DNA from 4 places in the Franconibacter pulveris genome. Region 1 is predicted to be linked to each of the others. Evidence: predicted binding sites of a transcription regulator. Region 1 holds the regulator's gene; each other region holds the start of a gene.
What was found. Region 1 encodes Fur, which represses iron uptake genes when iron is present. Its sites were predicted from a motif close to ATAATAATGAGAACNACTATCAA; they were not measured.

Region 1 (8,052 bases):
ACGCTTCTGGCGCCGCACTGGAGCTTTATGCCGGGCACTTATCAGGGCGCGGAGGCGGGGGCCAGCGCGGACTACGGCGAGGCGGGCCTGCTCAGCTTCTCATATATGTGGAGCAACGCTTATAAAGCGCCGTGGCATCTTGAAATGGATAAATTTTACCAGAACGATAAAGCGACCCGCGTCGACTATCTCCATTCTTTAGGCGCGAAGTATGACTTCAAAAATAACTTTATTCTCGAAGCGGCTTTCGGCCAGGCGCAAGGCTACATTGACCAGTACTTTGCTAAAGCCAGTTATAAATTTGATATTGCGGGAAGGCCGCTCGCCGCCAGTTATCAATTCTACGGCGCCCGCGACAAAGTAAGCGACGGTTCCGGCAACGATATTTATGACGCCACGGCATGGCTGCAGGCGTTGACCTTTGGCTACAGGATGGGGCCGGTTGATTTGCGTCTGGAAGGGACCTGGGTCAAAGCCGACGGGCAACAAGGCTACTTTCTGCAACGCATGACGCCAACCTACGCCTCATCAAACGGTCGGCTGGATATCTGGTGGGATAACCGTTCTGACTTTAACGCCAACGGTGAGAAGGCGCTGTTCGTCGGCGCTATGTATGACCTTACCCACCTGAAGCTGGCGGGATGGTCTGTCGGCGCGTCTTACGCGTACGCCTGGGATGCTAAGCCCGGTTCCGCGCCGACCCGCGATGGCTATTACGATCCTGATTATCGTCTTAAGGAATCGGCTTACAGCCTTGATGCAATTTATACCTTCGTAGAAGGGCGCGCTAAAGGCGCCACGTTTAAGCTGCATTTCACGCAGTATGACAACCACTCCGCTATTCCCAGTTACGGTGGTGGCTATGGCAATATTTTTCAGGACGAACGCGACGTGAAATTTATGTTCATTGCGCCGTTCACCCTGTTCTGATGCTTCTCGCTTCATACTCATTAATGCTATCTCGCTCTGAGGGAACAAAATGAAGAGATTACAGCGTAGTGTTTTAGCGCTCGCTCTGGCCGGACTAATGAGCAGCGCCTGGGCAGACCAGGAACTGGCGAATAAACTGAGTCAGTTTACGCTTAATTATGCTGTGCAGGATAACCACGCGCAGCAACACGGGGTGGACTGCGCGGCGCTCGGCGCTGACTGGGCCGCCTGCAGTAAAGCCGTTATCACCTTAACTAACCATGGCGATGCGCTAGCCGACAGAAACTGGACTATCTGGTTTCACAGCATCCGGCAAATCCTGAAGGTGGATAATGAACAGTTTAAGGTCACCCATGTCATGGGCGATCTGCATAAGCTTGAACCCACCGATAAGTTCACGGGCTTTCCGGCAAACCAGTCCATCACTATTCCGATTATTAATGAGTACTGGCAGCTTTTTATTACCGACGTGCTTCCTCGCTGGTATGTCACCTCTGACGACAGTCGTCCCGTTATTATCGCCAACACCGATACGGAAGAACTGGCCCGGTTTGTCAGCCCGCTCGGTGAACAGTGGAAGCGCACGCCGGATGATAAAAATGTGCTGATGACCGCAGAGGCGCGCTATAACAAAAATAGCGATGTCGCTTTACCGGATGCTGCCGCGTTGCGAGGACAGATTGTTCCTACCCCTAAAACGGTTACGGTGCATACCGAAAATGTGGACTTAAGCCGCGGGGTCGCGCTCGACCTGGCTTCGCTGGCGCCTGCTTCCCGCGAGGCGGTGGCTTCGCGTTTCGCGCAGCTCGGCGTGAAAACCGGTCAGGGCTATCCGGTTAAGACGCTCGTTGCGCCAGGCGAATTTCAGAAACCTGAGGCGGTATCCGGCGCTTACCGTTTACAAATCAAGCCGCAGGAGACAAGGGTGACGGGATACGACGCCGCTGGCGTCTTCTACGGCCTGCAATCTTTGCTCTCACTGCTCCCGGCGCAAGGTGAGCCGCAAATCGCTACGCTTGAAGTGAGCGATGCGCCTCGCTTCAGCTGGCGCGCTATTCATCTGGACGTCGGACGCAATTTCCATTCAAAAGCGGCGGTGCTGCGTCTGCTGGATCAAATGGCCGCTTATAAACTCAACAAGTTTCATTTCCACCTGAGCGATGATGAAGGCTGGCGCCTGGAAATCCCCGGACTGCCGGAACTGACCGAAACAGGGGCGAAACGCTGCCATGACCTCAGTGAAAAACGCTGCCTTCTGCCGCAGTTGGGTTCGGGGCCTGAAAGCAATAACAACGGCAGCGGCTACTTCACGCGCGCTGATTATATTGAGATTGTGAAATACGCTGCTGCGCGGCATATCGAGGTTATCCCTGAAATTGATATGCCCGCGCATGCGAGGGCGGCCGTGGTATCGATGGAAGCGCGCTATGCCCGTTTAATGGAAGCGGGAAAAGCGCAGGAAGCAAACCACTACCGCCTGCTGGATCCCGCCGACACCTCAAACACGACAGGCGTTCAGTATTACGATCGAACCGGTTATCTGAATCCTTGTCTCGCTTCGTCACGCAACTTCGTCGACAAAGTCATCTCTGAGGTTCAGTTGATGCATAAAGAGGCGGGGCAACCTTTAACCGTCTGGCACGCCGGCGGCGACGAGGCGAAGAATATCTACCTGGGAACAGGGTATACCGACAAGTCCCATCCGGAAGAGGGGAAGGGGATTATCGATCTGAGTAAACAAAATAAGCCGTGGGAAAAATCACCTGCGTGTAAAAAGCTGCTTGAACGGGGCGAGGTGGCGGACGTTGAACACCTCTCCAGCTACTTTGGCATTGAGATCAGCAAGCTGGTAAATGCGCACGGCATCGGCGTCATGCAGGCCTGGCAGGATGGGTTGAAAGATGCGAAAGACGCCAGCGCGTTCAGTACCCGTCAGGTTAATGTTAACTTCTGGGACACGCTATTCTGGGGCGGCTTTGATACGGCAAACGACTGGGCGAATAAAGGTTTCAGGGTTATCGTCTCCAACCCTGACTACCTCTATCTGGATTTCCCCTATGAGGTAAATCCGGCGGAGAGCGGCTATTACTGGGGAACGCGGTTCAGCGACGAGCGTAAAATCTTCAGCTTTGCGCCAGACAACCTGCCGCAGAATGCGGAAACTTCCGTTGATCGCGATGGCAATACCTTCAGTGCGAAATCTGATAAGCCCTGGCCGGGCGCGCTGGGCCTTTCCGCTCAGCTCTGGAGCGAAGTCGTTCGTACCGATAAACAGATGGAGTACATGATCTATCCAAGGCTTATTGTTGTCGCTGAGCGCGCATGGCATCGCGCCGCCTGGGAGCAGGCTTATCAGGCGGGTCGCGAGTATAAGGGCCAGGAAACGCAGTGGGTGGATAAAAAAGCCCTCGCGTCAGACTGGGCCCGCTTTGCAAGCCTTATAGGCCACCGGGAGCTGGCGAAACTGGATAAAGCGGGCATCCAGTATCGTTTGCCGGTGCCGGGCGCCAGAGTGGAAAAAGGCATACTGGAAATAAACACCAGCCTGCCGGGGCTGGGTGCAGAATACTCCACGGATAACGGTAAAAGCTGGCTACGCTATGACAATAACGCGCGACCGCAGGTAGAGGGCGAAGTGCAGATTCGCGCGGTAAGCCCGGATGGTCAACGCTACAGCCGCGTCGATAGCGTTAAATAGCACCGTAATAAAAAGCCCGCCTGATGGCGGGCTTTTATCTTTCTGCAAAAGCTTACAGGCTTTCTGGCAGCGTACGCAGCCCGGTTAATTTTCCTTTACTTATTTCTACATAGTTATCATGCCGCAACTGCGACAACGTTTTCATCACCATGCTGCGAGAAAGGTTGGTTCGCTTAACGATATAATCGGCTACGTTAATTTTATTTCGCATAAATTCATCCATGGCGGCAAGCGTGACCAGATTGCCTTTAATCATGAGATAGCTATTATGCCCAAGCAATAATTCTTCACGATGGCAGAGTAAGTCGATAGACCAGGCCAGTACCTTATATAACTGTGGTTGACACTGATGGTTTTCTATTTCGCTCAGAAATTTATCAAAAGGAATGAGCTGGTAGTGGCACTCAGCATCGGCCTGAATTCTGAAATAGTTTTTATTATTAAGATTACGCGCAACGCCCAGAATAGACGGGGCGCTACATTTTTCAATCAGTAATCTATCGCTTTTACGCAATACGGAAAAAAGGCCACCACGAATAATGCAAACAAAGCCTTCACGCGTTGGAATAGACGTATTTTTCTCTGCGCGATACCAGTTACCGTAACCATTAAAGATATCGGACAGGCGATAAATTTCGGCAAGGGGTTTCTGAGGTATTACCATAACGGCGACCTATATATAAGTATATTATTGGAATAAATAACGAGGGGCTATTCTAATAGAGTTGATTTTTTTACTGCAATACAGGCCAGTGGCGTTGCAAGCCCGAATGGGGCGCTTAAGGGAGGTAACTGATTGAATGGTAAAATAATTTACTTTTTCTGAAAATAAAAAGTAAGAAAAAGATAAGATAAAATAAGTTCTTGACCAGTATATTAAAATAGCAAGCATCAAGAAAATGGACTATTAGCGTCGCGTCTGCCTGATAAAGGTGTAAAAAAAGCCGACATACTATGTCGGCTTATTAACAAAAAGTAAAAACGGAACGCTATTTTCGCTTACTTTGTGTCGTGCGCGTGCTCGTTTTCGCGGCAGTCGCCATCGGCACAGTGGCCATAGAGATAGAGGCTATGGTTGGTCAGACGAATGCCATGGCGGGAAGCGATTTCACGCTGACGCGCTTCGATAGAGTCGTCGCTAAACTCGATAACTTTGCCGCAGTCGAGGCAGATCAGGTGGTCATGATGATGCTGTTGAGTCAGTTCGAAAACGGATTTGCCGCCTTCAAAATTATGACGCGTTACGATACCCGCATCGTCAAACTGATTCAGCACACGGTAAACGGTCGCGAGACCAATCTCTTCGCCCATGTCAATGAGGCGCTTGTATAAGTCTTCCGCACTGACATGATGGTTTACTGGCTCCTGCAACACTTCAAGGATTTTCAGTCGAGGAAGCGTGACTTTCAGGCCAGCCTTCTTTAATGCGGTGTTATTGTCAGTCATGCGGAATCTGTCCTGTTGCTAAACGGTGTGCTCCGGAGAGCTTAAGATCGGATGCGCTGAAGATGAATGCGACTCATTATAGAACTGACAGGCCCAAATGAAAACCGCAAGCGTCCAGCAATAGTGCTTTTCAAAACGTGGCGAGCGCGGCGCTTGCCGTCTCGTTACCCGATAATCCTGAAGGGTATTGTACAGATATGCGGATAAAAGTTAAAAATTTGTAGCAATCATTTTTATCGCTTTTATCTATCAATGAAGTGAAAACGGCGATAAAAAATACATTTATCGCCGTTTCACGATTAGGCGTTAATGATTTCCTGCAGGTGCAGTTCTTCAGAAACTTGCTTAACCCATTTTTCGACGCGTTCAGCGGTCAGTTCGGGCTGACGATCTTCATCAATGGCAAGGCCAACAAAGTGATTGTCATCGGCAAGACCTTTAGAGGCTTCAAAGTGGTAACCTTCCGTCGGCCAGTGACCCACAATAGTGGCGCCGCGCGGTTCAATAATGTCGCGAATGGTGCCGAGCGCATCGCAGAAATATTCCGCGTAGTCTTCCTGATCGCCGCAGCCGAAGAGCGCGACCAGCTTGCCATTGAAGTCAATCTCTTCAAGGGTCGGGAAGAAATCATCCCAGTCGCACTGCGCTTCGCCGTAGTACCAGGTCGGGATGCCAAGCAGCAGGATATCGAAACCTTCCAGATCTTCTTTGCTGCTCTTGGCAATATCGTGCACTTCAGCAACGTCTTTCCCGAGCTGTTTCTGAATAACTTTTGCGATATTTTCGGTGTTGCCGGTGTCGCTGCCGAAAAAAATGCCTACGATTGCCATGAGAAAAATAACCTCTTGAATCCTAATGATATGGTAGTGGCAAAATGCCCACAGATAGGGCAATCATAGCAGAACAGAGAAGAGGGCGGAAACTGCTATCACGGTGGGGTGCACACTCTGACACATTTCCATACAAGAAAAAGGGTCTTAAGGGCTCAGCTATTCAGCGCCTTGAGTTGTGCCAGCAAAATTTCTTCGATCAATTCGCTGCGACTCATGTTGCGCGCCTGCGCCAGTTGCGTCAGGGCGTCAACCGCTTCCGCGTTAAGTTTTAACTCTACGCGTTTAAGCCCGCGAACTTTGTCGCGCTTGAGCTGGTTCCGTTTGTTGATGCGCAACTGTTCGTCACGCGACAGCGGATTGGTTTTCGGGCGACCCGGGCGACGCTCGTCCGCGAACAGATCTAATGTCGTACGGTCCGTTTGTTCTTTGGCCATGATTTGACTACTGACAGGGGAAACAGGCTGCCGGAGCGGATGCCCGGGTGTCATTCAGCGCGCCATCATACATCAGGGAACGAGGCGCGCCAACGCGTTAGCGGCATGTTAGCGCCAGTCGCCTTGTTTTTAATCAGTTTCCAGGAAGCGACGAATGGCGCGCAATACGGCTTCGGGCTTTTCGGCATGCACCCAGTGCCCGGCGCCGGCAATGACATGCGCTCGTGCCGCAGGGAACTGCTTAAGCAAGGCCTCGCGGTGCTTTTCCTGTACGTAAGGCGAAGCGCCGCCAGCGATAAACAGCGAAGGGCCATGCCACGCCGGCACCTCCTGCCAGCCAACAATGTGGGCATACTGCTCCCAAAGCGTCGGCACATTGAAACGCCATTCACCGTCAGCGAAAGATTTCAGCAGAAACTGAACGACGCCCTCTTCAGAGAGGTACTCGCGCATAATGGCGGCCGCCTGCTGGCGCGTCGCGGCGCCCGCGTCGCTTACCGCGCGGATGGCGGCGAAAATTTCATCGTGACGTCGTACCTGATAGTCGACAGGCGCGATATCAATCGCCACCAGTTTGACGATGCGCTCCGGTATCAGCGCGGTCACGGCCATTGCCGCTTTGCCGCCCATGGAGTGCCCGATAAGAACCGCGTTATCAAGCTGGTGGGCATCCAGGGTTTCCACAATATCCTGCGCCATAGCGGGATACGTCATCTCATCGCTACGCGGCGAAAGACCGTGGTTACGCATATCGACCTGCAGCACGTCGCGATCTTTCACCAGATCGCGAGCCAGCACGCCGAGGTTATCCAGACTGCCAAACAGGCCGTGAATCAAAACGACAGGCGAATTGTTATTCGGTTGTTGCGCAGATTGCATTCGGGTATTCAATTTCATGGCAAAGTTCTTTTTTTGCATCTGAAAGGTTAGGGTATCATGTTGACCATTCTGCCGTCCGGCTGCAAGGAGCCAGTTAATTCCGACTTTTGCCGCCCCTCCAGGTGTGACGCTATCCGCTGTTGGGTTTTACTTCTATAATCCCAACGACTTGTATTCAGAAAAGATATTGCACTGGATTAAGATGAAAACGATTGAAGTTGATGACGAGCTGTATCGCTACATTGCCAGCCACACTCAGCACATTGGCGAAAGCGCGTCCGACATTTTACGGCGCATGCTGAAAGTCGCCGCCGGCTCGCAAGCCGCTGCCGCTCAGGCGAAAGAGAGCGCGCCTGTCAACGCAGCCGTTGCCGAAAAGCCGGCGAACCCTGCCAAAGACCGCGTTCGCGCTATGCGAGAGCTGCTTTTATCGGACGAATACGCAGAACAGAAGCGAGCGGTCAATCGTTTCATGCTGGTGCTGTCTACACTCTATTCACTGGATGCAAAAGCGTTTGCCGAAGCCACCGAGTCGCTGCATGGCCGCACCCGCGTCTATTTCGCCGGTGACGAGCAAACGCTGCTGCAAAGCGGCAACCAGACCAAGCCCAAACATGTTCCGGGCACGCCATACTGGGTTATTACTAATACGAATACGGGCCGCAAATGCAGCATGATCGAACATATCATGCAGACCATGCAGTTCCCGGCGGAATTAATTGAAAAGGTTTGCGGCACCATCTAACACAAGCGTCAGAAGGATCAGGCCATGGCAATGCATAACCGTGCGGGTCAACCCGCGCAACAAAGTGATTTGATTAACGTCGCGCAG
Region 2 (8,052 bases), 1.3 Mb from region 1:
CGTGAAGCACAGCCTGATCTTCACCTGCATGGTGGGCCTTATCACCACGCTTCAGGCCTATGTCTTCACCTGGATGATCCCATGACGACCATGACAAAGCGCCTCGCCGACCACCTGGTGGAGCGCATCCGCACTTTTATCCGCGACCGGGGACTGGAGTCGGGCATGCGTTTGCCCGCCGAGCGCAAGTTCGCCGCCGAGCTTGGCGTATCGCGCAATTCCCTGCGCGAGGCGATACAACTTCTTATCCGCGAAGGGCTGCTCGTCAGCCGTCGCGGCGGCGGCACCTTTTTGCGCTACCAGCTGGAACCCTGGTCGGAACAGCGCATCGTGCAGCCTATCCGCAGCCTGCTGGCGGACGACCCCGGCTACCGCTACGACATTTTAGAGGCGCGTCACGCCATTGAGGCCAGCACCGCCTGGCACGCGGCCCTTCGCGCCACCCCCGCGGATAAAGAGAAGCTGCAAATTTGCTTTGACGCGACGCTGAAGTTTACCGAGCAGGATGACCCGGACCTCGCCGCCCAGGCGGATGTGCGCTTCCATCTGGCGATTGCCGAAGCGTCGCACAATATCGTGCTGCTACAGACCATGCGCGGTTTCTTCGACCTGCTGCAATCCTCTGTCATGGAGAGCCGTCAGCGGATGTACCTGCAGCCGCCGATTTTCTCGCAGCTCACTGAACAGCACCGCGAAATGCTGGACGCGATTCTGGCAGGCGACGCCGAGCGGGCGCGCAAAGCGGTGATGCAACACCTCGGTTTTGTTCATTCCACCATTAAACAACTTGATGAAGATGTCGCCCGCCAGGCGCGCGTGACCCGCCTGCCCGACGACCTGCTCACACTTTCCAGGGAGAAAAAATCATGATTATTTCAGCGGCAAGTGACTACCGGGCCGCGGCGCAGCGCAAGCTGCCGCCTTTTCTGTTCCACTATATCGACGGCGGCGCTTACGCTGAATATACCCTGCGTCGTAATGTGGAAGACCTTTCGCAGGTGGCGCTGCGCCAGCGCGTGCTGAAGAACATGTCTGATTTAAGCCTTGAGACAACGCTCTTTAACGAGACGCTCTCTATGCCGGTGGCGCTCGCCCCCGTCGGGCTGTGCGGCATGTACGCCCGTCGCGGCGAAGTGCAGGCGGCGCGCGCGGCGGCGGCGAAGGGCATTCCCTTTACCCTTTCCACCGTTTCCGTCTGCCCGATTGAAGAGGTCGCGCCCGCCATTAATCGCCCGATGTGGTTCCAGCTCTATGTGCTGCGCGACCGGGGTTTTATGCGCAACGCCCTGGAGCGCGCCAAAGCGGCGGGCTGTTCGACGCTGGTCTTTACCGTGGATATGCCGACCCCTGGCGCACGCTATCGCGACGCCCACTCCGGCATGAGCGGCGCCAACGCCGCCCTGCGCCGTTACTGGCAGGCGGTAACGCACCCGCGATGGGCCTGGGATGTGGGGCTGCACGGCCGCCCGCACGATCTCGGCAATATCTCCACCTATCTTGGCAAACCGACCGGGCTTGAAGATTACATCGGCTGGCTTTCGAACAACTTCGACCCGTCTATCTCCTGGAAAGACCTGGAGTGGATCCGCGAATTCTGGGACGGTCCGATGGTGATTAAAGGCATCCTCGACCCGGAAGACGCCCGCGACGCGGTACGCTTCGGCGCCGACGGCATTGTGGTCTCCAACCACGGCGGCCGCCAGCTCGACGGCGTGCTCTCTTCCGCGCGCGCCCTGCCCGCCATCGCCGACGCGGTGAAAGGCGACATTGCTATTCTCGCCGACAGCGGCATTCGCAACGGGCTGGACGTGGTGCGCATGATTGCGCTCGGCGCCGACAGCGTGCTGCTGGGTCGCGCCTACCTTTACGCCCTCGCCACGCACGGCGAGAAAGGGGTCGCTAATTTGCTAAATCTGATTGAAAAAGAGATGCGGGTGGCGATGACGCTGACCGGCGCGAAATCTGTCAAAGAGATCACGCGCGAGTCGCTGGTGCCGGCGCCGGAGTTCACCTCCGTGCTGGCGGAGTTGCCTGCGACCAGCGCGCAGACGAAACGGCATAACGCGGCGTAAGCGCCTTTAACGGCGGGTGGCGCTGTGCTTACCCGCCCTGCGGAAACAGGACTGCAAGGGTGAAGCATCCTCGGTGACGCTCACGCTTCACCTTAAAATCGGCTGAAATTGCGGCGACAGTGGTTAGCCTGCGATAAAACGGCAAGCCTCATGATGTAAAACTAACCACCCTGACAGCAACTTACCCTCTGCCCCACAACCTGCGCGAAAAGCTTTCTATCTTGCCGCTAAGACGCCGCTTCTGCATGGTTTTCGCCCAGCTGGCGGAAAGCCCGGCGGCGCTCAGCAACCGATGGTACTGCTCATCGTCGAATGGGGTGTGCCAGGCGATGGCGGCGGCCTCTTTTACTGAAACGCCGCTTACGCGCGAAACTAACGCCAGCGGCGCGTCGGCGGCGACCTTGCCTTCTGCAATTACCCGGTAAAGCCAGCCGCAGCGCGTCTTCTCCTGCATCAGACCGGAAAGGTCGCCGATGCCGGAGTGAAAATTCACTTTGAAGCAGGGCGAGCGCGGCTGGGTGACCTGAATCAGCGCGTCGCCCCACTGAAAGATATCGCCAATAAAGACATTCGCTTCCGTAAGCCCGACGGTGGAGAGGTTTTCGCCAAAAGCGGGAGCGACAAACCACGACGCCTGCTCGGGAAACTCTCGCGTCCACTGTTCATAATGCTCGCGCGGATAGTGACACAGCGCCCGGTCCGGCCCGCCGTGGATCTTTTTCTCTGCCTGTTGGTCGCCCACCAGCCCGCGGTCGGTCAGGGATAATTCACCCTCCACCTGCACTTTGCCGATAGCGCTGGGCCGCGAGCCTTCATACTCACGCACCTTGCCGATAAAAACGGTTACGGGATACTGCATTCGCGCCTCCTTATGCGGATATAAAAAAAGCGAGCCATCAGGCTCGCTTTTTAGCGGTCATTTTGCAATCTTATTTCTGAGAAGCGAAACGCTCAGCCGCTTCGTCCCAGTTCACCACGTTCCAGAACTCTTTGATGTAGTCCGGACGACGGTTCTGGAATTTCAGGTAGTAAGCGTGCTCCCACACGTCCAGGCCCAGGATCGGGTAGCCGGAAGCGCCGGAGATAGCTTCGCCCATCAGTGGAGAATCCTGGTTAGCGGTGGAAACCACGGCCAGCTTATCGCCCTGCTTAACCAGCCACGCCCAGCCGGAACCGAAACGGGTAGCCGCCGCTTTTTCGAACTCTTCTTTGAATTTCTCAACGGAGCCGAAGTCGCGCTCGATAGCCGCTTTCAGGTCGCCCTGCAGGGTGGTGCCTTTTTTCAGGCCTTTCCAGAACAGGCTGTGGTTAGCGTGGCCGCCTGCGTTGTTGCGCAGAACGGTTTTCTTGTCCGCCGGCACCTGATCCAGTTTGGTGATCAGCTCTTCAACCGGCAGGTTAGCGAATTCCGGCAGGCTTTCCAGCGCCGCGTTGGCGTTGTTAACGTAAGTCTGATGATGTTTGGTGTGATGGATTTCCATCGTCTGCTTGTCGAAATGCGGTTCCAGGGCGTCGTAAGCATACGGCAGGGAAGGCAGTGTATAGCTCATAATCATCTCCATTTATTGTCGGGCGGCAGAGGGGTGTTAACGCCGCGTAAGCAGTGGGTTCATTATAGTTAATTAAGTGATATTGAAAATGTTTATCAATGCCGCAGTTTTAATAAGGTTATAAATTTTCTTTCTAATGCCTGGAATAGACGCAGCGCAGCGTAAATCACTTGTCTGTGCAACGCGCCGTTTACCCGCGTGAAGCGGGGCTTGCAGCCCTTCCTGTGATGTCGCGCGTCCTTCTTCCTTTTTCGCAAAACATCTAATATCGCCCACGCATCGCTTTCATTTAAATGAAACGAAGTGTGAAGCAGCGCGCCGCGCCGGGCTTTATGACGCTTTATTAAGAGAAACGCCGAACTGCTGGCGCCATACGCGGGGCGTTACGCCCGTCTCACGCGTAAACACCACCGAGAAGTAATTGCTGTCTTCGAAGCCGCAACGCGAGGCGATCTCGCTAATCAGCATCTCGGTATGGCGCAGCAGATATTGCGCCTGGCAGATGCGCAGCTGACGCAGGTACTGGCTGATGGTCATACCGGTCTGCTGGCGGAAAAGCTGGCGCAGCGGCCGCTCCGACGCCTGGTGACGCTCGCAAAAACGCGCCAGGTCAAAATCCGTTTCCAGGCTTTTACCGAGCGCGGCGATAAGCAGATCGAGCGTTTCCCCCTGCTCCGTCGCCGCGTCGTCGGCGGGCTGATAACGGTGGCGGCGCAGCGTGATGCAAAGCTGCAAAAAGAGGCTCTCCGCCAGACACTGCGACAGCGCATCGGGCTTCACGCTCTCATGCTCCAGCTGGTTGATGAGCTGGCGCGCCTGCGCCATCCCCTGACTTCCCAGCCGCCAGCGCGCTTCGCAGCCGCGCGGCGGTTGCAGAAGCTCCGCCCAGTCCACGTTGAGGCGCAGCCGCTCGGGGCAATAGATGATGTTATGCAGCACCAGGTCGTTCACCGCCTGATAGCTGTGGCGGTCTTCGGCGCGAATGTAAAAGAGATCGCCGCAGGTGATGCGCCAGGGCCGGTCGTTAAGCACGTGCAGGCCATTGCCGCGCCACACCAGCACCAGTTCGCAAAAGTCATGGGAATGCTCGGCGAAGACATTTTGCGGATAGCGGTCCGCCACCGCGACGGCCTGGGCGGCGGTGGCGAAAAAGTCATCTTTTTTGAGGATTAACTGGTCGGCCACAACACGCCCCTGGAAGCTAAATAGTCAGAAAGTATCGACGTTTTTGGCGCGTAAGAGGGTGATTTGTCTCGCGTTACTGAAACGGGCAGTCGCGCCCGAGACGAATTTCGCGCGGCGACCAGCAAAACTCGCGCTTAAACAGCGTAGAGAAATGGTTGCTGTCGCCAAAGCCGCACTGGTAAGCAATATCGGTCACGCTCTCCTCGCTGTGGCGCAGCAGATGGCGCGCTTTAATCAGCCGCAGGCGGTTCAGGTAACGCTGCGGCGTCAGACCGGTTTGCTGCTTCAGTTGCCGGTGCAGCGTTCTGAGGGAGAAGCTGAATTTGTCGGCAAGCTGCTCCCAGCACACCTCCTCGGCGAAATGGTCTTCAAGCCAGGCGATCATCTGGTTAAGCCGTTCGTCAGCCTTGCCGCAGTGCTCCGCCAGGCTGCTTTTACGCAACAAAATCAGCAACTGCATAAAGAGGATTTCGCGGTTAGCGATGGCGGGGGTATCGGCGGCTTCGCCCAGCGCTTCTATCTGTTCGATAAGCCCGCGCACCTGCTGCAACACCTGCTGGCCCACCCGCCAGTGAGAGGCGTAGTTGCCGTCCTGCTCCTGCGGCAGCAGCCGCTCCAGCCCGGCGATAAACGAAAACGCGTCCGGCGCGCGGTAAAGCACGTTCGTCAGACAGAGGTTCTCGGTGTGCTCGAAAAGGTGCCGGTCGTGGTCGCGCACAAAGCAGACGGAGCCGCCGCTCAGCGTATAGGGCTGGCCGTTGAAAATGTGAGTGCCGGTGCCGTGCTCGACAATTACGATTTCCCAGAAGTCGTGATGATGTTCTGGAAACGCCGCCTGCGGCAGCCGCGGCTCAATCGCTACCGTGGCATTACCCGACGGGAAAAAATCAGCGCCGTACAAGACCGTCATGTTCGCCTCCTTCGCACCAGAAAGTAGCGTGATAGTAGTTAACCGCCCGTCGCCTCACCTTAAATTTCCGACGGGAAAACGCGCAAACTGCGCACGTTTTTTAAGAAACGACAGGAAAGATCCAGAAATGCGGCGAAGCTCACAGGGCCGTGCTTGGCCCTGTAAACGCTGAACTGTGAAATCCCTCACGTTTACCTTTGTTCTGTTGCCAGCCGCGGTTTAGCGCTGTCAGTAGCGTGAAGGTAACGGGCTGCGCGCCTTTTTAGACTGCGGGTAACGATTCAGACAAGGATACCCGCCATGACTCTTCGCCATAGCGTTGCCGTTGACCTGGGCGCCTCCAGCGGCCGCGTGATGCTGGCGCGTTACGACAGCGCGACCCGCGACCTGCAACTGCGCGAAATCCACCGTTTCACTAACAGCCTTAAGCCTCTTGAAGGCTTTGCTACCTGGGACGTGGATGCGCTGGAGGGCGAGATACGTATTGGGTTGCAGAAAGCCTGTGATGAAGCAAACGCTATCGACAGCATCGGCATCGACACCTGGGGCGTGGATTTCGTCTTGCTGGATAAAGCGGGCAACCGCGTCGGGCTGCCGGTTTCCTATCGCGATAGCCGCACGGAAGGGGTAATGCTGCGGGCATGCGCAGAACTGGGCCGCGAAGCTATCTATCGCCGCACCGGCATTCAGTTTCTGCCGTTCAACACGCTCTATCAGCTGCGCGCGCTCGCCGACCAGCAGCCGGAACTGCTGGCGCAGGTCGAACATGCTCTGCTGATGCCCGATTACCTCTGCTACCGCCTTACCGGCGAACTGAACTGGGAATACACCAACGCCACCACCACGCAACTGATCAACATTCACACCGGCGCCTGGGATGAAACGCTGCTGGCGTGGGCGAGCGTGCCGACGCGCTGGTTTGGCGCGCCCACCCATCCGGGCAACGTTATCGGCCGCTGGGTTTGCCGTGATGGTCGGTCTGTGCCGGTGATTTCCGTCGCCACCCACGATACCGCTAGCGCGGTTATCGCCGCGCCTTTGCAGGATAGCGACGCCGCCTGGCTCTCCTCCGGCACCTGGTCGCTGATGGGTTTTGAGAGCAACACCCCGTACGCCAGCGAGCAGGCGCTGGCCGCCAACGTCACCAACGAAGGCGGCGCGCAAGGGCGCTACCGCGTGCTGAAAAACATTATGGGGCTGTGGCTGTTGCAACGCGTAACCAAAGAACAAAACGTGAGCGACCTGCCGGGGCTTATCCAGCAGGCGCAGCAGCTTCCCGCCTGTCGGTTTGTGATTAACCCCAACGACGACCGCTTTATCAATCCACAGAGCATGAGCGATGAAATTCAGGCCGCCTGCCGGGAAAGCGGCCAGCCCGTCCCGCAAAGCGCGGCGGAGCTGGCGCGCTGCATCTTCGACAGCCTGGCGCTGCTGTATGCGCAGGTCTTGCAGGAACTGGCGCAGCTTCGCGGCAAGCCCTTTACCCGTCTGCATATCGTGGGCGGCGGCAGCCAGAACCGTTTTTTAAATCAGCTTTGCGCCGACGCCTGCGGCATCCCGGTCGCCGCCGGGCCGGTGGAAGCCTCCACCCTTGGCAACATCGGCTGCCAGCTGATGGCGCTTGATGAGATAGCGGACGTGGACGATTTCCGCCGGCTCATCGTCGCCAGCCACCCGCAGGAGGCGTTTCTTCCCCGCACAGACAGCGAAATTGCCCGCTTCGTTGCGCAGTTTCAGCACAACCCAAAAACACGTAAGGAGCTTTGCGCATGACCACTCACATTCATCAGGCCTGGGAACTGGCGAAACAGCGCTTCGCCGCCGTCGGGGTTGACGCCGACGAGGCGCTGCGCCAGCTCGACCGCCTGCCGGTCTCCATGCACTGCTGGCAAGGCGATGACGTCGCCGGGTTTGAGAACCCGCAGGGCGGGCTGACCGGCGGCATTCAGGCCACCGGCAACTACCCGGGCAGAGCGCGCAACGCCGATGAACTGCGCGCCGACCTCGAACAGGCGATGCGTCTGATCCCGGGGCCGAAGCGCCTTAATCTGCACGCTATTTATCGGGAAGCCGACGCCCCGGTGGCGCGCAACGAGATCAAGCCGCAGCACTTTGAAAACTGGGTCGCATGGGCGAGAAAACAGCAGCTGGGGCTCGACTTCAACCCCTCCTGCTTTTCGCACCCGCTGAGCGCCGACGGCTTTACCCTTTCGCACGCCAACCCGGAAATCCGTCAGTTCTGGATTGAGCACTGCCAGGCGAGCCGCCGCGTTTCCGCGTATTTCGGCGAGCAGCTCGGCACCCCGTCGGTGATGAATATCTGGATCCCGGACGG
Region 3 (8,052 bases), 570 kb from region 1:
ATTATTTAACCCATTGTTTTTTCGCTATATATAAAGGGTGGGTTCTTTTATTGCCTGCTGAGATTTGTTTTCATCGTTCGCCGTTATGGTGTGTAGAATTGATGCCAACTTTTGAATAGGCTGATTTTATTGTTTAAAATTGCTTAATCCATAGTCTAAAAATAGACTTATAATGAGTTTGTTCCGGAAAAGTATTTCTATGAATTTAGTCGCAGCAAGCTCATGTTTAGCTAAAGATATCATTAGTGCTTTTTGGCGTAGTTCTAAATGGTAATAATGCTGCCGCTTGCATCTTGCTGCTTGTCAAAAATAAGGTTGTGCCGCAAATGGCATTTCAATGTCATCAGCATGCTGCTGCCTTAACTCCGGTAATTAATAAAGTCATCAAGGAAATTACGTTATGAAAAAGTATATAGCTGCTGTCGCTTTCACTGCAACGGCTGTGTTGTCTGCCTCCTGCGCATTTGCTAATGCGGGTACGGTTAACTTCCAGGGCAAAATTATTGATGCCGCCTGCGATGTTGATGTCGGTACACAGAATCAGACCGTTCAGTTGGGTGCTTATAATAAGTCTGAATTTACTCAGGCGGGGGATAAAACGGCAGCGACTAAATTCAATATCGTCCTGAAAAACTGCCCGGCTACCGTAACCGGCGCGAAAGTGCGTTTTGATGGTACACCAGAAACCAAAGATTCAACCCTGCTTGCCATCGACAGCTCAGTAGCCGGCGCAGCCACTAACGTCGCGATTAATCTGATGACCGCGGACAAAGCCGACCTGCCGCTGTCTGGCACCAATAGCTATGTTTATAACCTCACTGATGCCGGCGACAACACGCTGAATTTTTATGCTCAGTATGAAGCGACTGCTGCTGGCGTTACCGCCGGTCCGGCAAATGCTGTCGCAAATTTCTCCGTAGATTATCAGTAATCTTTTTGCGCAAAAGGGTATGGGGCCGCACCCGGCCCCTTTTTCTCTAGCGAGGTATGACATGAACTTTCCTGGAAAAACGCTTCTTGCTTTTGCAGTAATCGCTGCGGGTATTTCTGCGGCTAATGCCGGGGTAATTATTGGCGGCACCCGTGTTATTTATGATGGCAATAAAAAGGAAGCGTCTATTAGCGTCAATAACCCAGACAGCTCACCTTATTTGATTCAGTCCTGGATTGATACGCTAAATGGCGGTGCTGAGAAGGCGCCATTCGTTATTACGCCTCCCCTGTATCGACTGGATAAAGGACAGCAGAATATGGAGAGGGTCGTGTTAACGGGTGCTTTGCCACAAGATAGAGAAAGTTTGTTTTGGCTAAATATTAAGGCAATACCGTCCGCCTCGAAGAAAGATAACACCCTGCAGATTGCTGTTAAGACACGTATAAAACTCATTTATCGCCCGGCGGCTTTAAAAACAAAAATGCCTGAGGAATTAGTTGGGCAACTGCTTTGGCAGCGCTCGGGGAATCAGCTTGTTGTTAAGAACCCCGGCGATTACATCATTAATTTTAACGAGATTAGCGTCGGCGGAAAAAAACTAGACGACGTCTCTTATGTTTTGCCCCATGCAACGGCGAAGTTTAATTTACCCGCTGGCATTAGCGATACCAGGGTGACATATAAAGTCATTAATGATTATGGCGGAGTCGGAGAAGCGCATAAGGCAACCCTGTAAAAAATAAATTAAACGGCGACTCTGCTCTGAAGGTGACCTAAATGATGATGGTTAGGGAATATAACAATATTAAACCCGCCAGACTGGCATTTCTTATTGCTATCGCGCTCGCGGGGGCTGCACCTGGCGTTTATGCGGATGATTATTTTAATCCGGAGCTGGTTGAGCTGGGCAGCCCTGACGCAGGCAAAGCGGATTTGACGGCTTTCGAGTCGGGTGACCAGGCGCCGGGAAAATACCATGTTGATATTATTCTTAACGATCAGATAGTTGACACCAGCGACATTGAGTTCAGTGCCGTTAAAAAGGGCAATGGCGATGAGCAACTCGTGCCATGTCTTTCCATAGAACAATTAAAGGCCTGGGGTGTTAAAACCGAGCTGTTTCCTGAATTAGAAAAGGGAAACGGCGGCTGTGCGAACCTGCAGGCCATTCCGCTTGCTGCGACAGAGTTTCAGTTCGGCGCCCAGCGCCTGGTGGTCAGCATACCGCAGGCCGCCATCGCCATGCAGGCCAGGGGAACCGTACCGCCTGAAATGTGGGATGAAGGCATTAGCGCCGCGCTGCTGAATTACACGCTGAGCGGGGCAAATAATCGAACGCGCAACGGAAACGGTAGCGATACCAGCAGCCAGTATGCCAACCTGCGGCCCGGGCTGAACGTTGGGCCATGGCGGCTCAGGAATTACACCACCTGGTCGCGGGATTCCGGCGGCCAGGATAAATGGGATACGGTCTATACCTATGCCCAGCGCGCCATTATTCCACTAAAGGCGCAGATGACCCTTGGAGACAGTTCATCGCCTTCTGATGTCTTCGACAGCATCCCTTTTCGCGGCGGCCAACTCGCCTCTGATGATGATATGTTGCCCGATTCGCTGAAGGGCTACGCACCGGTTGTTCGCGGCATTGCGCGCAGCAATGCGCAAGTCACTATTCGGCAGAATGGCTATCAAATTTATCAAAGCTACGTAGCGCCGGGAGCGTTTGAAATCAGTGACATGTACCCGACCGGCGGCGCAGGCGACCTTGAGGTGACCATTAAAGAGGCCGACGGCAGCGAGCAGCACTTCACGGTACCTTTTGCTTCGCTGCCGGTATTACAGCGCGAAGGCCGTTTGAAATACGCCGTTACCGGGGGCCAGTACCGCTCATATAACAGCAGCGTGGACAAGACGCCGTTTGGCCAGATGACCGGAATATATGGTCTGCCGCACGGCTTCACTGTGTATGGCGGAGTAGAGGCATCAAGCCATTATCGTTCGCTGGCGGCAGGCGTCGGCAAAAACATGGGTAACCTCGGCGCGATATCCGCCGATGTGACCCAGGCATGGTCAAAACCTCAGAATGCCGACAGCGCTTCAGGTCAGTCATGGCGCGCACGCTACAGTAAGAACTTTGCCAATACCGGAACCAACTTCGCTATCGCCGGTTACCGCTATTCCACACGCGGCTACTACGGTATGCAGGAAGTGCTGGATTCATGGGGGGACGACACCGCCTTGCAGAGTCGGCGGCGCAACCGCATGGAGTTAACCATGAGCCAGTCGCTGGGTTCCAGTCTGGGCTCGGTCACGCTTAGCGCGGTACGCGAAGACTACTGGAATACCGGCAAAACCATGAATAGCTATAGCGTGGGATATAACAACTACTGGCACAGTATTAGTTATGGCCTGAGCTGGACTTACAGCGAAAACGGCAACCCAGACGCGTATAGCGACTCGGTCACTTACGATAAAGATCAGCTGCTGGCGTTCAATATCAGCGTCCCGCTGGAGAAATTCCTGCCGCAAACATGGGCTAATTACAGCCTTAATAGCAGTAAATATGGCGGAACCACCCACAGCGTGGGGATCAACGGTACAGCATTCGCAAACCACTCGCTGAACTGGAACGTTCAGCAGGGGTATGGATCTGACGGCGTTGGCAACAGCGGGCTGGTGAATGGCGACTATAAAGGCGCTTATGGCGAATTCACGGCAGGTTATAGCTACGATAAAAATAATGACCGCTTGAATTACGGCCTGCAGGGCGGCGTTGTGGCGCATGCGAATGGGGTAACGTTGTCTCAACCCTTGGGCGAAACGAACGTGCTGATTAAAGCGCCGGGCGCGCATGACGTCAATATTCAGAACCAGACGGGGGCCAGGACCGATTATCGCGGGTATGCCGTGGTCAACAACCTTTCTGTTTATCGCAAAAATGATATCACGCTCGACCCTGAAAATATGCCAGATGATGTCGAGCTGGAATTAACGACGCGTACGGTAGTGCCAACCCGTGGCGCCATCGTCCGGGCAGACTATGTAGCAAGCGTCGGACGGCGCGCGCTGTTGACGCTGATGCGTAACGACACAACTCCTGTACCCTTCGGCGCCATCGTTACGCTTAACGATTCAAAAGCCAGCTCTATCGTGGGCGATAACGGTCAGGCTTACCTGACCGGATTAAGCGAGCAGGGAGAACTGCTTGTCAAGTGGGGAGAAGAGAGCCAGCAGCAATGTCGTGCGACTTACTCGCTTAACTCAACCCAGGTAGTTAATGGTCTGGCAATGATTAATACAGTGTGCCAACAGGTAATCCGATGAAGAGTCTTAAGAGTATTATCTTTATTCTGTTAACATTAAGTTCAATAAATGTTTTTGCCGGTTGTGTGAATAATATTGCCGCTTATACCAAGAATATTAATTTCGGCAATGTCACTGTGCAGCGCGATGTGCCTGCGGGAACGGTGGTGGCAACGCAAAGCGTGCTCGGCGATATTAACTTTACCTGTACCGGCCCTGCCATGAATACCTATCACGAAGTGATGTATACAGGATTAACCTCGTTTGGGAATAATGTTTACCAAATAGGCGTAAGCGGATATGGCATCAGGGTGTCAGAAAACGGCCCCGGTGGCGATTTTCATCACTACTTTCCTATTGAAATTAACGGGTGGAATGATAACACTGGCACCTACTCGACTAACTTATATAAGTTCGAGCTGGTAAAAACGTCTGAACCTGCACAATCAGGCGCTATTCGCACCGGTGTCATTGCCGATACTTCTATGTTTAATCAATTTTATATCGGCACGTTTAATATTACCGGAGGGACTATCACGACGCTCGCTTGTTCCCTCTCAACGCCAAATATGAGTTTCCCTATTGGCAATATTCCCGCCTCGTCATTTGGCTCAGCGCCAGGAACCACACCGGCTGGCGCGCAGAATACGCAATATCTGGGGCTCAATTGTAACCCCGGCGCCAATATAAACGTTTCGCTAAGCGGCAAGCAAAATCCGGATGTTTCGACGCCTGGCGTACTGGCGTTGTCAGGCCAGGGCAATGCCGGCGTGGCTAAAGGCGTTGGCGTGCAGCTTTTATATAAAGGCACTCCGCTGGCGCTGAATAACCGTATTGTGCTGAAAAAATCGTCTGGCGGAGAGGAGATATTTCCGCTAGTGGCGCGCTATTACCAGACCCGAACCAGTGTCACCACGGGAAGCGCCAATGCTTCTGCAACGTTAACTATTACTTACCAGTAAAGAAGAGACGCAATGAAAATAAAAACACTGGCAGCGATATTAATCGCAGCCTGTTCCCTTTCGGCTATCGCAGCGGATAACGTTAATATCAACGTAACTGGAAATATTATTGCCTCGCCCTGTATCGTTAATGGAGGGAGTACCGGATTAACCGTCGATCTTGGCAATATTCAGGCGACGGCGCTGTCGTCACCAGGCTCGTCGTCCGCGCCCATTGATTTTACATTGTCTATTACCAACTGCCCGGCCGGCACCAGCAGTGTAAAAACCACTTTTACAGGTACTCCCGATACCGTCGCAGGCAGTAGTTATTATAAGAATTCCGGCACGGCGACGAATCTGGCGGTTCAATTAACGCAAGTCAGCACAGGTAATGCAATCGGTAATGGCGCAACCATTACCCAGACAGTGCAGGCTGACCGAACCGCCTCCATTGCAATGAAAGCAAAAGCTTATTCCAGCGCCGGCGGGGCAATGCCGGGCTCCATTAACGCCGTGATTGTCACCACTATGCAATACAACTAATGGCGTTTTATATGCCGGCCCATTTAAGCCAGATTGTACTTTTTACGGGTGGATTATGTCCTTTAAACACGTTTTTATCTCTTTCGCGATAGCGATACTGCCTGTGACCGTGAAAGCGGACCCGACAATTACCGTGACGGGGCAGGTCGTGGCCAGCCCGTGTACGGTTGATGCCAATACCGTGACGCAAACTATCGATCTGGGACAAGACACAAAGCAACATTTACTGGCGGCTGGCGATGGCGGTAAGTGGGCTGATTTTGATTTGAACGTAACAAATTGTCCGGCTGGCACCAGCAGCGTCACCGCAAAATTAACCGGTACGGCCGATTCACAGGATAGCAGCGCCTGGAAAAACAGCGGCACCAGCGGCAACATCGCGCTTCGCGTGACGAGTCGCGATCATAATGCCATCTACAGTGTGAATAGCGCTGTACAGGTGAAGGTCGATACCGCCACGCGCAGCGCTACCTTTCCCTTGTCGGCCCGGATGTTTACGCCAACAGGGAATGCAACGGCGGGCACCTTTTTATCAGTGATGAGCGTTGATTTCACGTACCAGTAGTTGGGCGGCATGAGCTTATTCGTGAGCGGCTTGTTGCTGAAGAAACGGTAAAGCGCTGCGGTATGACATTCTCCTCGCTGGCGGAGGGGTGACCACGCCTATTCGCCTGAATTATTCCGAACCCGATATTCTTTTGCTTAACTGACATTAGCGCTGACTTTTCAGGGGTTTAAAAGGTTTGCGTTAATCAGCGCTACGCCGCTCTAACCCGCCGCTTCTTCCCCTATTTCTTAAATAGACATTTTCTATACATCTTTACCTTTTTACCCCTCCGTTCTGGTTGCCTCTTTTTATCGCTTTATAAATCAACCTATTACTTAAAAATATCCCGCACTGTTAACCCTGGCTGTAGGGTCTATGCTTAATAAAAGTGCTTAAAAAGTGCCTTTTAGCGAATACCCCTGTTCAACAGAGGTTGAAGTGATAATTATTATCACTAACATGGTGTTATCGCCTGAAAGGCAATCAATTGTGAGGTAGCGCGATGGAATTACATTCAGGAACCTTCAATCCGGAAGACTTCAGCTGGCTGGGGCTGACCATGACGCCTGCCGCTGCTGACCATATCCGTTCGCTGATGGCGCAAAAACCGGAGCTGCTGGGAGTGCGCCTTGGCATCAAGCAGACGGGCTGCGCAGGATTTGGCTACGTGCTTGATACGGTAAGCGAGCCGAAAGAAGACGATCTGGTCTATGAACAAGACGGGGCGCGTCTGTACGTGTCGCTCCAGGCGATGCCATTTATTGACGGCACCGAAGTGGATTACGTACGCGAAGGATTAAACCAGATATTTAAATTTAATAACCCGAAAGCGCAGCACGAGTGCGGGTGCGGCGAAAGTTTTGGGGTTTAGGCGGTAACTTATGTCTCGTAATACTGAAGCAACTGACGATGTAAAAACCTGGACCGGCGGCCACCTGAACTACAAAGAGGGCTTTTTCACCCGGTTGCAGACCGATGAGCTGGCGAAAGGCATCAACGAAGAGGTGGTGCGGGCTATTTCTGCGCGCCGTAATGAACCGGAGTGGATGCTGGAGTTTCGCCTGAGCGCTTATCGCGCCTGGCTGGAGATGGAAGAGCCGCACTGGCTGCATGCCCATTACGATAAGCTGAACTATCAGGATTACAGCTATTACTCCGCGCCCTCCTGCGGTAATTGCGATGACAGCTGCGCCTCAGAGCCCGGCGCGGTGCAGCAAACCGGCAGCAACGCCTATCTCACGAACGAGGTAGAAGAAGCATTCAACCAGCTCGGCGTGCCGGTGCGCGAAGGCAAGGAAGTGGCGGTGGACGCCATTTTCGACTCCGTTTCGGTCGCCACTACCTACCGTGAGAAACTGGCGGAGCAGGGCATTATTTTCTGCTCCTTCGGCGAAGCCATTCATGACCACCCGGAGCTGGTGAAGAAATACCTTGGCACCGTGGTGCCTTCGAACGATAACTTCTTCGCCGCGCTGAACGCGGCGGTCGCCTCCGACGGCACCTTTATCTACGTGCCGAAAGGGGTGCGGTGTCCGATGGAGCTTTCCACCTACTTCCGCATTAACGCGGAAAAAACCGGCCAGTTCGAGCGCACCATTCTGGTGGCGGATGAAGGCAGCTACGTAAGCTATATCGAAGGCTGCTCCGCGCCGGTGCGCGACAGCTATCAGCTGCACGCGGCGGTGGTGGAAGTCATCATCCATAAAGATGCGGAAGTGAAATACTCCACGGTGCAGAACTGGTTCCCCGGCGACAACAACACCGGCGGCATCCTGAACTTC
Region 4 (8,052 bases), 350 kb from region 1:
CGACGCTTCGGACAGCGCATCGCCAAGCAGCAGCGTTTGCAGCGTCCGGCTTATCGCTTGCGGGGTGGTGGTGTCGCGCTCGTCGCCGGGGCGGGCTTCGTTCAGCGCTGGCTCAAGGCGGTCAAGGCGCGTTGTCTTGTCGCCGTTGGCGCGTAAAAACGCGTTGACCCCCTGCGGCCCGCCCGCTTTCTGGCTGATGAGGTTGGCGGCGGTGTTGTCGCTGTAGCTGACCGCCGCGCTGCACAATTGCAGCCAGTTCATGAATTGCGGGGCGGTGTGCTTTTCGGTCACCGGCGAGTATTCCACCAGCCGGGATTTATCGAACCGTACCGCCTCGGTGAGGCTGACTTTTTTCTCGTCCGCCTGCTTTAGCAGCGCGCCGCACAGCAGCGCCTTATGGGTGCTGTTCAACGGGAAGCGTTCATCGCCCCGGTAGCTGGCGGTTTTGCCGGTGGCGGTGTCCAGCACCGTCACGCCGAGGCGGGCGTTAAGCGTTTTCTCTTCCTGCTGCGCGGCGGCGGTTAGCTGTGATAAATCGACGGCGTGGCTGAGCGTGGCGCTCCCTAACGCCGCGGCGGCGGCCAGCAGCCGTACTACACCTTTTGTCAGCATTATCAGTCCTTTTAATGAGCGTATTCAGGGGCAGGGCGAGTATAGCCGCCAAAAAGGACTCAGCGCCACCGCGCGGCGTTGCTTAGCTTTCAATCAGCGTGGTAGTGATTTGCGCGCCTGGCATCATCTGCCGCAGCCCTTCGGTGAGCGCGTCGCCAGCCTCATGAAGCGCTTCCAACGGCATTGCGGGCAGGCTTTCCAGAATAAACCACATCTGTTGAGCTTCCACGCCGAGGCGGGTACGCACGCCCTGGCGCCAGTTCCAGCGGCGGCAGGTCACCCCTTCGTCATCGCGCCAGATAACCTCGCCCGGCTCCGGCGATTCAAAAACGGGCTCGCCGGCTTTCAGGGTGTCGAAGCGCTCGCGACCATCGGCGAGGGTCAGGCGCGGCTGTCCGACGTAGGCGGCGGCGTTCTCTCCGCCCACCGGGATGGCGTAGCGAAGGCTGACGGCGTTGTATAAATCGACAACCGGATCGATAGCGGGCAGCGAGCCCTCTTTTAACACGCGTTTGCGCAGCGCTTCGGCGGAGCAGGGGGTGCGGTTCGGTTTTGCGCCAAACTGGCGGAACACGTGGGCCCAGGCATCCAGGTGCGCCTGCGCCCACGCGGCGTCGTTGGCCAGCACCTGCCGGCAGGCCAGGGCAAGCGCGGCTTCGCCTGCCTGCGGGTTAACCACAGGCGCGGCCTGCACAGCAATACTCAACGCGCGAAAGCCGGGCGCCAGAGCGGTAACACGGGGATCGATTGACGGCGTAATGGCGACCATTTGATAATCCTGTAATGACTAATTTATTTCATGGTAGTGACTAGTGACCAATAAAGTCAATATACTGACTGAAAGCGGCGCCGACGTGCAGTCGGTCAGCGAGGCGGTGGCCCTGCGCATTAAAGCCTGGCGCAAACAGCAGAAACTCACCCTGGATGCGCTCTCACACCGTGCGGGCGTCAGCAAAGGGATGCTGGTGGAGCTGGAAAAGGGAATGGCCAATCCCAGTATCGCCATTCTTTGTAAAGTGGCGGCGGCGATGGGCGTTTCGGTGGCAGAGATGGTGGATGTCGCCAGCAAACCGCACGTGCACGTGATCGACGAGGCGGATATTCCGGTGCTGTGGACGGGCGAGAAGGGCGGCGCGGCGCGGCTGCTGGCAGGGAGCAGCGGGCCGGATATGGTTGAGCTTTGGCGCTGGAGCCTGCCGCCCGGCGAGCGGTTCGCTTCGCCAGGCCACCCGCAGGGCACGTTTGAGCTCTTTCACGTGGAGCAGGGCACGCTGACGCTGATTGTCGACGGCGTTCGCACAGCGCTTACGCAGGGGAGCGCGGCGGTGGCGCGTACCGACGTTCCCCATGAATATGCCAATGAAAACAACGAGCCGCTGAGCTTCACCATGACGGTGGCGGAACTGCAACGATAAGCAACCTGAGGATTAACATGACCACACCGCTTAACTGGCGCCGCGAGCGTTTTTGCATCACGACCGATAAAACGCGGCTCGATATTGACGCTATCCACGCTTATCTCACCCGCTCCTCCTGGGCGGAGGGCATTGATAAAGAGACCGTGCGGCTGTCGGTGGCGAACAGCCTCTGCTTTGGCCTGTTTGCTGACGAGGCGCAAATAGGTTTTGCAAGGATTGTGACCGACTTCGCCACCTTCGGCTATCTGTGCGACGTGTATGTGCTGGAGGAGCACCAGGGCGGCGGCTTGGGGTTGTGGCTGATTGAATGCTGCCAGTCCCATCCGCTGATGGCGAAACTGCGACGCATCATGCTCGTGACCTCCACCGCCGCCTGGCTCTATGAAAAGGTCGGGTATAAGGCGGTAAACACGCCGGACTTTGTCTGGCAAATTGCGCGACCGGATATTTATCAACGCTAAGCCCTTATTTCGCATCAATACGATCTTCGTCTGGCTAAATGGGAGCGCGGTAACGGCGGGGTGTCACAAAAACGTCATACTCTCGGGTGACTTTACTTATAAAAAAGGAGCCTGCATGACCCGTTTAACACTCGCTTTGCTTATCAGCGCTTTATCCGCCAGCGCACTGGCGCAGGCGCAGGACGCGCCGCAGGGATACCAGCTTAAACAGGTGCTGATGATGAGCCGCCACAACCTGCGCGCGCCGCTTGCCAATAACGGCAGCGTGCTGGAGCAGTCCACTACCCGGCAATGGCCGCAGTGGGACGTGCCGGGCGGCGAGCTGACCACCAAAGGCGGCGTGCTCGAAGTCTATATGGGCCACTATATGCGCGAATGGCTGGCGCAGCAGGGGCTTATTAAAGAGAACGAATGCCCGCTGCCGGCGAGCGTTTACGTGTACGCCAACAGCCTTCAGCGTACCGTCGCCACCGCGCAGTTCTTTACTAACGGCGCCTTCCCCGGCTGCGACATTACCGTTCATCATCAGGCGGCGATGGGCAAGATGGACCCGACCTTTAACCCGGTTATTACTAACAAAGAGAGCGCCTTTAGCCAGCAGGCCGTGCAGGCGATGGAAAAGCAGCGCGCAAATTATGCGCTGGACGAAAGCTATAAGCTGCTGGAGCAGGTGACCGACTACAAAGACTCCGCCTCCTGCAAGGAGAAGCAGCAGTGCGACCTGGCTCACGGCAAAGACAGTTTTAAAGCCAATGCGGGCGAAGAGCCGGGCGTTTCCGGGCCGCTGAAGGTGGGCAACTCGCTGGCGGACGCCTTTACGCTGCAGTATTACGAAGGCTTCCCGCAAGACCAGGTGGCGTGGGGCGAGATCAAAACGCCAGAACAGTGGCGGCAGCTTTCCGCCCTGAAAAACGGCTACCAGGATACGCTTTTCACCTCGCCCGAGGTGGCGCGCAACGTGGCGGCGCCGCTGGTGAAATATATCGACGGCGCGCTGGTGGAGAACAAAACGCGCGCGCCGGTGACGGTGCTGGTGGGGCATGACTCCAATATCGCCTCGCTGCTGACGGCGCTCGATTTCAAGCCTTATCAACTTCACGACCAGTACGAGCGCACGCCGATTGGCGGGAAGATTGTTTTCCAGCGCTGGCATGACGAAAAAACCAACCAGAACCTGATGAAGGTGGAGTACGTCTACCAGAGCACCGAACAGCTTCGCAACGCCGCGCCGCTTTCGCTGGCAAGCCCGCCTCAGCGCGTGACGCTTGAGCTGAACGGCTGCCCGGCCGACGCTAACGGCTTCTGCCCGTGGGAGAAATTCGAAGAGGTCATGAAACAGGCGCAGCGATAATCCCTCAGAGCGCGGAACCGCTTCCGCGCTTTTTTCCACTCCTGTTTTGCATGAAGCCCCACAAATGCGGATACTTCCTGTTCAGCGTTTTTTAAAAGGCGGAGCACGGCGTATGAAAACGGGCGGGCAACAGGGCGCAAGCCGGGACTGGATCCACCTGCAGCGCGACGGGGAAACCGGAATAGAGAGCGTGCATGCTCATTTTTGCGGCCACGCGTACGACCCGCACGACCACGATGAAATTCTGGTCGGCGTTACGCAGCAGGGGCTTCAACGCTTTAACTGCAACCGCTCGCTGCACACCAGCACGCCGGGCAGGGCGATTCTCATCGAGCCTGGCGCGGTGCATGACGGCCACGCCCCGCACGCGGAAGGCTTCACTTATCTGATGCTCTACCTGCCGCAGGCGTGGGTGGCGGAAAAACTGGCCCGGCGCGGGCTGGGCGACGTGTCTGCGCTACAGGCGGCGTTTAAACATACCCTTACCGACGACAGCTTTCTCAATAACGCCATCGTGCAGGCTTTTTCGGCTATCCACCATGGCGAAGGGCGGCTCGCCCGCGACCAGACGCTCGATCACCTGCTGGCGCTGCTCTCAAAACACATCTGTACCCGGCCGCAGTCAGTTTACAGTGATGCCGCCAGCCAGATGCTGCGGGTGCGCGACTATCTGCATGACGGCATGGCGCTGGATATCGGCCTTGACGAGCTTTCCCGCTACGCAGGCGTCGACCGCTTTCGGCTGACCCGCGAGTTTAAAAAAGCGTTCGGCTTATCGCCTCACACGTACCTTGTGCGCTTAAGGCTGCGTACGGCGCGCACGCTGCTGGCGCAGGGTTTTAAGCCTGCGCTGGTGGCGACGCAGGTGGGCTTTGCCGACCAGAGCCATCTGGGTCGCTGGTTCCAGCGCGCTTACCGGCTAACGCCTGCGGCCTATCAGCGCCAGTGTGCGAACGCGCAGTGAACCTCTGCGCTCTGCGCAAGCGCTGCGGTTTTCTTCCTGCACAAACGTTCTAGATTTCACCCTGTCAGAATGCCGATGATGGGCTTTTGCCGTCCATGAATCCGGAGAACCTGATGTTTGATACCAAAGTAGCGATTATTGTCCGTGACGATCTGGCCGTCTGGCAGCGCCTGAACGTCGTGGCCTTTCTGGCGACCGGCGTTGCTTGCGCCGCGCCCGACGCCATGGGAGAGCCCTATGTCGATGCCAAAGGCCGCCAGTACGGCAATATGCTTGGGCAACCCGTGCTGGTGTTTGAAGGCGACCTTGCGGGCCTGCAAAAGGCGCACCGGGTAGGGGTTGAGCGGGAGCTGACGCTGGTGCCTTATGTTTTCGCCATGTTTTCAACGGGCCATGACGCCGCCAACCGGGAGGTCTTTATGGCGGAAGACGCCGACAACTTAAACCTGGTGGGGCTGGCCCTGCGCGGGCCGAAAAAAGCGGTAGATAAAGCCATTAAGGGCTTATCGCTGCACCATTAAACGCGCTGGCCTGGCGGTACGCCGCCGGGCATCATCAAATGCGACATCAGGCCGCCCGGCAACGCTTCTTTCTCGATACTCCTTGCTTACCGATTTTTGTGAACGTTTGCGTTTCGCTGTACACATTCTGTCTCGCACATTTACATCATTAAACCAAATGAGTATATTTCTCATTCTTATTTTCATGCGCAATCTTTGCATAAAAACGACCACACACGCGCTTATCGCCGTTGCGCTGGCGGTGCGTCATCATTTCAAATACTAAAAAGGTTAATGATGTCTTTCACTATTCGCTCCAGGAAGGTGCAGGCTCAGCCTGCCGTTGCGCCCTCGCTACTGGCGGCCAGCATCGCTTTAGCGCTGCTGCCTGCAGCCACGATGGCCGCTGAAACCAAAACCGAAGACACCGTCGTGGTGGAAAGCAGCGCCCCGGCCGCCGCCGACGACGGCTCAACCGATTACAGCGTGAAAACTACCACCACCGGCACTAAGCTGTTGCTGGTGCCGCGCGATATTCCGCAGTCCGTCAGCGTTATCAGCCAGCAACGCATCAAGGACCAGGATCTCGACTCGGTGGGCGAGGTGTTGAGCAACACCACAGGCATTACCACCAATACCATCGACAGCAACCGCACCACCTTCTACGCGCGCGGTTTCTTCATCAACAACTACGCTTACGAAGACTTGCCGACCACGGTCAGCGACCGCTGGAACTTCGGCGATACCGCGCTTGATTCCGCCATTTATGACCGCGTGGAAGTGGTGCGCGGCGCGGCGGGGCTGATGAGCGGCACCGGCAACCCGTCCGCCTACATCAATCTCGTGCGCAAGCACGCCGACAGCCGAGAGTTCCAGGGCTCGGCCTCCGCCACGTACGGCAGCTGGGATAAGCAGCGCTATGTGCTGGACCTGCAGTCGCCGCTGACCGAATCGGGCAACGTGCGCGGGCGCGTCATTGCCGGCTACCAGGACAACGACACCTGGCTTGACCGCAACCACTACCGCAAAAAATTCCTCTACGGCATCGTAGATGCGGACCTGACCGACACCACCACGCTCTCGCTCGGTTACGACTATCAGGAAAGCAGCGAAGACAGCCCGACCTGGGGCGGCTGGCCGACCTGGTACAGCGACGGCAGCCGCACCCATTATGACCGCGAGTTCAACCCGGCGGCGGACTGGGCCTATTCCGATAACGATTCCCGCAAAGTCTTCGCCAACCTGGTGCAGCGCTTCGGCGACGGCTGGGAAGCGCGCGTTAACGCGATGCATACCGAAACCAACTTCGACAGCAAGCTGATGTACTGGGACGGTTACCCGGAACGCTCCACCGGCTATATGGACCCGGCGGCGTATCAGGGCGCGTGGGGCGGCTGGAACCGCGGCAACCGCAAACAGGATGCGGTGGATGCCTTCATACGCGGCGGCTTTGAGCTGTTTGAGCGTCAGCATGAAATCATGGTCGGCGGCAGCTACAGCCGTCAGCGCAACAACTATGATAACTCTTACCCGAGCGCGGGCATCATTCCGATTGGCAACGCTTACAACGACGGCAGCCAACTGGCGGACCCGCAGTGGACCGACTGGGCGCTCTACAGCCGCGACACCATTCGTCAGAAATCGCTTTACGCTTCTGCGCGCTTTTCGCTTGCCGACCCGCTGCACCTGATCGTCGGCGCGCGTTATACCGACTGGAGCGCGCAGTACAACCTCGAGCGCAAACCGGATGAGATCCGCAACAGTCAGTTCGATGACGTAACCCCGTACGCGGGCCTGGTTTACGATATCAACGACACCTGGTCGGCCTACGCCAGCTATACCTCTATCTTCCAGCCAACGGAACAGCGCGACATCAACAGCGAATTCCTTGACCCGACCAAAGGCCGCAGCTACGAAGCGGGGCTGAAGGCGGACTGGAACAACACGGCGTTGACCACCACGCTTGCGGTCTTCCGCACCGAGCAGAAAGGGGTGCCGGTCGGCACCGGCGAGTACATCCCGAACAGCGGTGGTCAGGAAGCGTATGAGTCTGTGGATGCGGTCAGCCGCGGGGTGGAGTTCGAGCTGAACGGCGCACTCACCGACAACTGGCAGCTCACCTTCGGCGCCACCCGCTACGTGGCGGAAGAGAACAACGGCACGGCGGTCAACCCGGACCAGCCGCGCACCACGCTGAAGCTCTTCACCCGTTATCAGCTGCCGATGCTGCCGGCGCTGGCCGTGGGCGGCGGGGTGAACTGGCAGAACAAAACCTGGCGTGACGTCGCCGGCCCGAACGGCGATGAGCGCATCACCCAGGGCAGCTACGCGGTGGTCGATCTCTTCAGCCGCTACCAGGTCACCAAAAACTTTGCGCTGCAGGCGAACCTCAATAACCTGTTCGACAAAGAGTATTACAACTACCTGGGCACCTATGGTGTATACGGCGCGCCGCGCAACTTCTCCGTCAGCGGCACCTACAGCTTCTGATTGAGCGGTTCATATAAACAAAAGGAGGCTGCGGTCTCCTTTTTTATTGCCTGTAACTTATTGCTGTAATAGATATTTTTCAGAAAAAGCAGCGGGTGAACAGGGCGGTTTTGTGTAAGGTATCAACGAGCCGGGAGAGTATGATAGCGGCGGCGCTTGAGGCTTTTTGCTTCAGGCCGTCGGCAGAAGTGCGGATAGTGTTGAGGCAGAAAGAAGAAAGCCCCGAAGGTCATTTTATTAACCAACGAGGCCCACT

Region 2: a site for Fur is predicted at 3,699-3,721, ahead of sodA (superoxide dismutase [Mn]). Genes of this name have one in related genera too.
Region 3: a site for Fur is predicted at 6,710-6,732, ahead of sufA (Fe-S cluster assembly scaffold SufA). Genes of this name have one in related genera too.
Region 4: a site for Fur is predicted at 5,485-5,507, ahead of fhuE (ferric-rhodotorulic acid/ferric-coprogen receptor FhuE). Genes of this name have one in related genera too.

The regions. Positions count from the first base shown of each region.
Region 1 covers NZ_CM165555.1:1,368,333-1,376,384, forward strand. Annotated here, with positions in the region: gene chiP (chitoporin ChiP) at 1-930, shown strand, start outside; gene ACU4F7_RS06510 (beta-N-acetylhexosaminidase) at 980-3,628, shown strand; gene ACU4F7_RS06515 (helix-turn-helix domain-containing protein) at 3,681-4,292, opposite strand; gene fur (ferric iron uptake transcriptional regulator) at 4,628-5,074, opposite strand; gene fldA (flavodoxin FldA) at 5,374-5,904, opposite strand; gene ybfE (LexA regulated protein) at 6,060-6,341, opposite strand; gene ybfF (esterase) at 6,471-7,238, opposite strand; gene seqA (replication initiation negative regulator SeqA) at 7,423-7,965, shown strand; gene pgm (phosphoglucomutase (alpha-D-glucose-1,6-bisphosphate-dependent)) at 7,990-8,052, shown strand, end outside.
Region 2 covers NZ_CM165555.1:84,514-92,565, reverse strand. Annotated here, with positions in the region: gene lldP (L-lactate permease) at 1-85, shown strand, start outside; gene lldR (transcriptional regulator LldR) at 82-870, shown strand; gene lldD (FMN-dependent L-lactate dehydrogenase LldD) at 867-2,072, shown strand; gene yiiM (6-hydroxyaminopurine reductase) at 2,254-2,931, opposite strand; gene sodA (superoxide dismutase [Mn]) at 3,002-3,622, opposite strand; gene rhaR (HTH-type transcriptional activator RhaR) at 3,953-4,807, opposite strand; gene rhaS (HTH-type transcriptional activator RhaS) at 4,881-5,717, opposite strand; gene rhaB (rhamnulokinase) at 6,018-7,490, shown strand; gene ACU4F7_RS00435 (L-rhamnose isomerase) at 7,487-8,052, shown strand, end outside.
Region 3 covers NZ_CM165555.1:1,936,792-1,944,843, forward strand. Annotated here, with positions in the region: gene ACU4F7_RS09300 (fimbrial protein) at 401-931, shown strand; gene ACU4F7_RS09305 (fimbrial biogenesis chaperone) at 993-1,670, shown strand; gene ACU4F7_RS09310 (fimbria/pilus outer membrane usher protein) at 1,718-4,258, shown strand; gene ACU4F7_RS09315 (fimbrial protein) at 4,255-5,199, shown strand; gene ACU4F7_RS09320 (fimbrial protein) at 5,212-5,724, shown strand; gene ACU4F7_RS09325 (fimbrial protein) at 5,780-6,289, shown strand; gene sufA (Fe-S cluster assembly scaffold SufA) at 6,774-7,142, shown strand; gene sufB (Fe-S cluster assembly protein SufB) at 7,153-8,052, shown strand, end outside.
Region 4 covers NZ_CM165555.1:1,019,565-1,027,616, forward strand. Annotated here, with positions in the region: gene bla (class A beta-lactamase) at 1-612, opposite strand, end outside; gene ACU4F7_RS04845 (B3/B4 domain-containing protein) at 695-1,381, opposite strand; gene ACU4F7_RS04850 (helix-turn-helix domain-containing protein) at 1,425-2,027, shown strand; gene ACU4F7_RS04855 (GNAT family N-acetyltransferase) at 2,045-2,491, shown strand; gene agp (bifunctional glucose-1-phosphatase/inositol phosphatase) at 2,607-3,842, shown strand; gene ACU4F7_RS04865 (helix-turn-helix domain-containing protein) at 3,955-4,806, shown strand; gene ACU4F7_RS04870 (DUF2000 family protein) at 4,920-5,327, shown strand; gene fhuE (ferric-rhodotorulic acid/ferric-coprogen receptor FhuE) at 5,604-7,796, shown strand.